2 regions of the Clostridium sp. TJA032 genome follow, and region 1 is predicted to be linked to the other one. Evidence: riboswitches for the same ligand, from Rfam matches in the RefSeq annotation. Region 1 holds a riboswitch; the other holds the start of a gene.
What was found. A riboswitch is a leader RNA that binds a small molecule or an ion and turns the genes downstream of it on or off. The one in region 1 is predicted to bind cobalamin.

Region 1 (3,208 bases):
CATGGTCTTTTTATATTTTCCATCACTACTTTCACTACTGCTAGATTGATTTGAGCTAACATTATTTAAATTTCCTAAGCTAGAGGAAGTGCTTTTAGCTTTTTCAGCCTCTTTTTTCTTAGCTTCCTCTTCCTTTATAGATTGAATTTTTTTATTTGCAACCTCTAAAGATTTGTTAGCTACATCCTTTACAGAATCAATGTTAAGTTGTGGGATTAATTGGTTTAATGTGCTTACAGCACTTTCAAGTTCCGAAAGGGACGAAGAAGAATCTATAATAGATACAGAATGAGAAATTAATGACATTTCATTATCTTTAATAACTCCTAAAACAGCATCTTTTTGTTTATTTAATTCTTCTATTTTCTTTTGTTCTTCAGATTTTTTACTGTCTAAAGTTTTAAGAGAGGTTTCTGTTGAAGCCTTAAGTTCTTTAAGTTCTTTTTTATCACTCTCTAGTTTTTCTATATCATTATTTAGAGAATCTTTTTGCGTATCTAAACTATTTATAAGGTTTCTATCTAAGGCAGACACTCTTGCAAGAGCATCAACTCTAGTTAGTAAATCAGAAAAATCTTCTGATTTAAGTAAAAATACTATAGGGTTCATAGTATCTTGCCCCTTATACATAGCACGCATTCTTTTCCCTAAAAGTTCTTGCTTATCTTCTATTTCAGCTTTTAAAGTGTCTACTTTCTCTTCAGTCTCTTTTAAATTCTCCTCAGTACTTTTCATTTTAGCTTTATTTTCTTCTAATTTAGAATTAAGTTCTTCAATCTCATTATTAAGCTTTGATACTTCAGAGTTTAGGGAAATAACTTGGTTATCTAACTGTGAATATTTTACCTTATTCTCCTCTATTGTAGATTTTTTGTCATTTACTGTATCAGCAAAAACCACACTACTAGTTGATAAAGTAATTGACGCAGCGATTAACGCTGATAAAAGTCTTTTTTGCATAAACTACACTCCTTTAGTTAAATTTTCCACAACTTAAGTGTATTTCATAACGTTTTACTGAATTATAACACAAAAGGTAATTGTAACACAAATTTAACCTTTAAAGATTTAAAATATGGTAAGAAAAAGTTAACAATTACATTATACTACAAAGATAAAAAATAAGAAATTCACCTTATATTGAAATAATTAAAATTATATATTATAATTAAAAAAAATAATATTTTGTATTTTTAGGTTTGATTTGATTAAAAGGGAAAGTGGTTAAAATCCACTACAGCCCCCGCTACTGTAAGAGGATACGAGTTTCTATAAGCCACTAATTTTAAAAAATTGGGAAGGGTGAAATAAGGATAAGCCTCAAGTCAGGATACCTGCCTAAAATTTATAAACTAAGCTTCGGAGGGAAGAGATTAGTATTTATTGTTCATAATTTTGGAAAATAATTACTTTGATTCAAAAGCATCTGTTCTTTGTAGCACAGATGCTTTTTATTTTTAATGTTTTTAGAGGTGAAAAATGAAAAAAGCTATATTAGTAGTAAGTTTTGGAACAAGTCATATAGAGGCAATAAATAACTCTATAAAAAAAATTGAAGATTCTATAGAAGAGAGCTTTAAAGATTATGATGTTTTTAGAAGTTTTACTTCACATATGATAGTTAGAAAGTTAAAAGAAAAATATGATATGGAGGTATTATTTCCAGAAGATGCTCTTAAAAAGTTAGGAGAAGAAGGGTATGAAGAAGTTATAGTTCAGCCACTTCATATTATTCCTGGGGAAGAATTTGATTACATAAAACATATGGTAGATATTAATAGACCTATGTTTAAAAAAATAGAAATAGGAAGACCTATTTTTTATTATGAAGGCTTTGAAGGAGGTCCTGATGATTATTCTTGTTTTATAGACACTATGAAGAATTTAATTGAAGAAAATTCTCCTTGTGTTTTTGTAGGACATGGTAGTGCAAATCCATCTAATGCTGTTTATGGATGCTTACAATCTGTTTTAGAAGATAAGGATTATAATGATGTCTTTGTAGGAACAGTAGAGGGATATCCTAATTTTTCAAATGTTTTAAAAAGAGTTAAGAAAAACAATATTAATAAAATAACTATAATTCCTTTAATGGTTGTAGCAGGAGACCATGCTAAAAATGATATGGCTTCAGAGGAAGAGGATTCATGGAAAAGTAGGTTTGAAGCTTCAGGAGTTTCTGCTAAGGTAATCTTAAAGGGATTAGGAGAATATGATGAGTTTTGCAACTTATATATACAAAGGATAAATGATGTTATAAAGGAAACCTACAAAGGTCTTGGAGAAACTAAAAAGAAACACAAGAGAGGAAGAAAATAATAATGGATTATATGAAAAGTCCTATGGGAATTGAAGAAAAAAGTTTTGAAATTATAGGTTCAGAAATGAAAAATGAAAGGAACTTTTCAGAGGAAGAACTAAATATAGTAAAGAGAGTAATACATACTACGGCAGATTTTGAGTATGAAGATTTAATAGATATAAGCAAAGATGCTATCGAAGCTGGAATATCTGCTTTAAAAAACGGAGCTAAAATATATACAGACACAACTATGGCTTTATCTGGAATTAATAAAAGAGCTTTAAAGGTATTAAATTCATCAGTTCAATGTTATGTTGGATTAGAAGAAGTATTTAAAATGGCAAAGGAAAATAATATTACAAGGTCAATGGCAGGAGTTGAACTTGCAGCAAAGGAAAATGTAGATATATTTGTTTTTGGTAATGCACCAACTGCTTTATTTAAGCTTAGAGAACTTATAAAAGAAGGAAAAGCTAAGCCAAAACTTATAATTGCAGTACCAGTAGGTTTTGTAGGAGCAAGTGAAAGTAAGGAAGATTTAGAGAGTATTAATACTCCTTATATAAGAGTTAGAGGAAGAAAAGGTGGAAGTACTGTAGCAGCAGCTATAATGAATGCTTTACTTTATATGAATTACAAAAGAGAAATGTAAATTAAAGAAGGTATAACAAATGTTTGATATGTATGTAGAAAGTGGAGGCAAAAAACTAAGGTGTGGCTATACAACAGGTTCCTGTGCAGCAGCAGCTTCTAAGGCAGCAACCTATATGCTTTTTAATAAAAACAACATAAGCTCTATAGATATAACTACTCCTAAAAATATAAAACTTAATTTAGAGATACATAATATAAATTTTTGTAAAGATAAAGTTTCCTGTTCTGTTATAAAGGATGGAGGAGACGACA
Region 2 (3,208 bases), 130 kb from region 1:
TATAAAGATTTTGGATTTTTTTCAGCTAAGTTAGATGATTTATTTAATTATATCCCAGCTAGAATAACAGCCTATCTTATAATTATTTCATCTTTTATTTTAAGATTTAATTGGAAAGATAGCTTTAAAATATATAAAAGAGATAGATATAACCATTCAAGTCCTAATAGTGCTCATCCAGAAGCTGCTGTAGCTGGGGCATTAGGAATAAAACTTGGAGGAGAAAATTATTACTTTGGAAAACTTGTTAAAAAGCCAACTATAGGAGATTTTAAAAAGAAGATAGAAATTTTAGATGTTTATAAAACTAATAAAATATTAAGTATGGTTTCTTTTTTAGGAATGGTTTTAGCCCTTATTATTAGATTTATTTTAGAGGTGATTATATGAATTTAGGTCATGGTGGTAATGTTGAGGAAATAAAAAGGCTTTATAATTTAAAGGAAGAAGAAATTATTGATTTTTCTGCTAATATAAATCCTTTAGGCATAGCTGAAAAAGTAAAAGAAGCTATAATTAAAGGAATAAATCACATAGAAAGATATCCAGATATAACTTACTATAATTTAAAAAGTGAAATCTCTAACTTTGAGGAAGTTTCTTTAGAAAATATAGTATTAGGAAATGGAGCAGCAGAGGTTATTTTTAATATAGTAAGAGGAATAAAACCTAAGGAAGCTCTTATAATAGCACCAACTTTTTCAGAATATGAAGATGCATTAAATTCTATTAATTGTAAAGTGAATTATTATCTTTTAAAAGATAAGTATTCATTAGATGAAGACTTCTTAGGTGAAATTAAAGAAGGTTTAGATATTATATTTTTATGTAATCCAAACAATCCAACAGGTGCTTTAATTTCTAAAGATTTTTCCTTAAAGGTTTTAGAGAAAGCTAGAAAATTTAATATTACTGTAGTTTTTGATGAATCTTTTTTAGATTTTGTTGAGGATAATTTTAAATATTCACTTGTTAAAGAATTAGATAAGTTCAATAATCTAATTATTGTTAAATCTTTAACTAAGCTCTTTGCTTTTCCAGGAATAAGATTAGGATATGGATTATGTTCTAATAAAGTTTTTTTAGACAAAATTAAGGAAGTAGAGGTTCCCTGGAGTGTAAACACCTTAGCAGATTATGCAGGAAGAGAAGCCTTAAAAGATAGAAGTTATATAAAAAGAACTGTAAATTATGTAAAGAAAGAAAATGATTTTTTATATAAGGGTCTTAAAGAGATTAAATATATAACTCCTTTTAAAGGGGCTGTAAATTTTATATTTTTTAAGGTGCATAAAAATATAAATTTAAGAGAACAATTAATTAAGAGAGGTATTATAATAAGAAGTTGCAATAACTATAAGGGACTAGATGATAGTTTTTATAGAGTAGCTGTTAGAACTAGAGAGGAAAATAAAAGGCTTTTAGAAGCGCTTGCACAGATTGAAATATAAATCATTTATATATTAAAAAATTTTAATATTAAAGCTTATAAAGAGTGTTTGACAAGGATAAAATATAATAATATAATCAAAATGATTAACTAATAATTGGTGCGATTTTCGCTTAATAGGGAATGAAGTTAAAGTCTTCAACTACCTCAGTAACCGTGAAGCAGACAAAATCTCAATATGTCACTGCAAGCTTGTTGTGGGAAGACGAGATGGAGGATGAAGCAAAGTCGGGATACCTGCCTTTTATTTAAGTACTACTGTCTTCTGAGGGTAGGATAGTAGGGTGCGTAGTACCTAAATATGCCTAACATACCTTCTTTAGTGGTATGTTTTTTTATTTTCTACGTAGTAATCTAAGCCTCAAAAAAATATTTTAGTTTTTAAGTTTTATGAACAAATATTTGATTTGTTGAGACTTAGGAAAAATTAAATAATATAAGTTTCATAGGTTAAAGAAATTTCCTTCATAAGCTTAAAAAACTATAAAGTAAAATTGGAGGAATAGTATGAAAAACTTTAAAAAAGTATTGTCATTATTAATGATAAGTATGATGGCATTACTAATCTTTACTGGCTGTGGAAGCAAGACAGTAACCATGAAAGACATGGAGGGAACTGAATTTACAGTACCTAAAAAAATTGAAAGGATAGTTTCAACGGCTCCATCTAATACTGAAATATTAGTTGGTTTAGGTCTTGCTGATAAAATAGTTGCTGTTGATACGTATTCTGCTGATGTTAAGGGATTAAATCCTGATATTCCTAAAATAGACTTTAGAAATCCAGATGCAGAGGCTATAGTAGCACTTAAACCAGATGTAATAATAGCTTCAGGACATAATAGAACAGGAAAAGAAGATCCATTTAAGGCTTTAAAAGAAGCAGGAATACCAGTTGTATATATTCCAACTAGCGAAAGCATTGATGGAATATATGAAGATATTGATTTCTTAGCTAAGTTAACAGGAACAGAAGCTGAAGGAAAGAAAATGGTTGATTCTATGAAGAGCGAAGTAGATAAAATAAAATCTATAGGCGAAAAAATAAAAGACAAGAAAACTGTTTATTTTGAAATTGGCTCTGGCTCAAAACTTTATAGTTTTGGAAATGATACTTTCTTAAATAACTTATTAGATATAGTAGGTGCAGAAAACATATTTAAGGATGAAAAAGGATGGATATCTCCAAGTGAGGAAGCTGTAATAAAAGCTAATCCAGATGTTATATTAACAAATGAAAGTTATATTGAAAATGCTACAGAATTAATTGCTAAACGTCCAGGTTGGAATTCAATAACTGCTGTTAAGGATAATAAGATATTCTTAGTAGATAATAATGCATCATCACGTGGAAGTCAAAATGTGGTAACTGTATTAAAACAAATGGCAAAGGATATTTATCCAGAAGAGTATGCAGGAATCTAAAAAAAGAAAATTGCTAATATTACTATCTATTCCATTAGTTATATTAGTATTATGTATCGGAACTTCCTTTGGAAGTTCCGATATTAATATATGGGATACTATCTCTATAGTAGGAAATAAGATTTTAAATATTCCTCTTAGAGCAGGGATAAAACCAGAGGACGTAGCAATTATTTGGGTAATTAGACTACCAAGAGTATTATTAGCTTTTGGAGTTGGAGCTTCTCTTGCGGTTAGTGGAGCTATAATTCAATCAATATTAAAAAATCCTTTAGCCTCACCTTATACCTTAGGAGTATCTTCAGGTGCTTCTTTAGGTGTTGGAGTATATAT

Region 2: linked by a shared signal. The riboswitch ahead of AC4FRL_RS01925 (ABC transporter substrate-binding protein) and the one ahead of AC4FRL_RS02530 (sirohydrochlorin cobaltochelatase) in region 1 are both predicted to bind cobalamin.

The regions. Positions count from the first base shown of each region.
Region 1 covers NZ_JBZEFB010000001.1:549,441-552,648, reverse strand. The annotation lists gene AC4FRL_RS02535 (3D domain-containing protein) at 1-960, opposite strand, end outside; cobalamin riboswitch at 1,179-1,356, shown strand; gene AC4FRL_RS02530 (sirohydrochlorin cobaltochelatase) at 1,480-2,319, shown strand; gene AC4FRL_RS02525 (precorrin-8X methylmutase) at 2,322-2,954, shown strand; gene cbiD (cobalt-precorrin-5B (C(1))-methyltransferase CbiD) at 2,974-3,208, shown strand, end outside.
Region 2 covers NZ_JBZEFB010000001.1:422,624-425,831, forward strand. The annotation lists gene AC4FRL_RS01915 (cobalamin biosynthesis protein) at 1-390, shown strand, start outside; gene cobD (threonine-phosphate decarboxylase CobD) at 387-1,451, shown strand; cobalamin riboswitch at 1,532-1,709, shown strand; gene AC4FRL_RS01925 (ABC transporter substrate-binding protein) at 1,958-2,875, shown strand; gene AC4FRL_RS01930 (FecCD family ABC transporter permease) at 2,862-3,208, shown strand, end outside.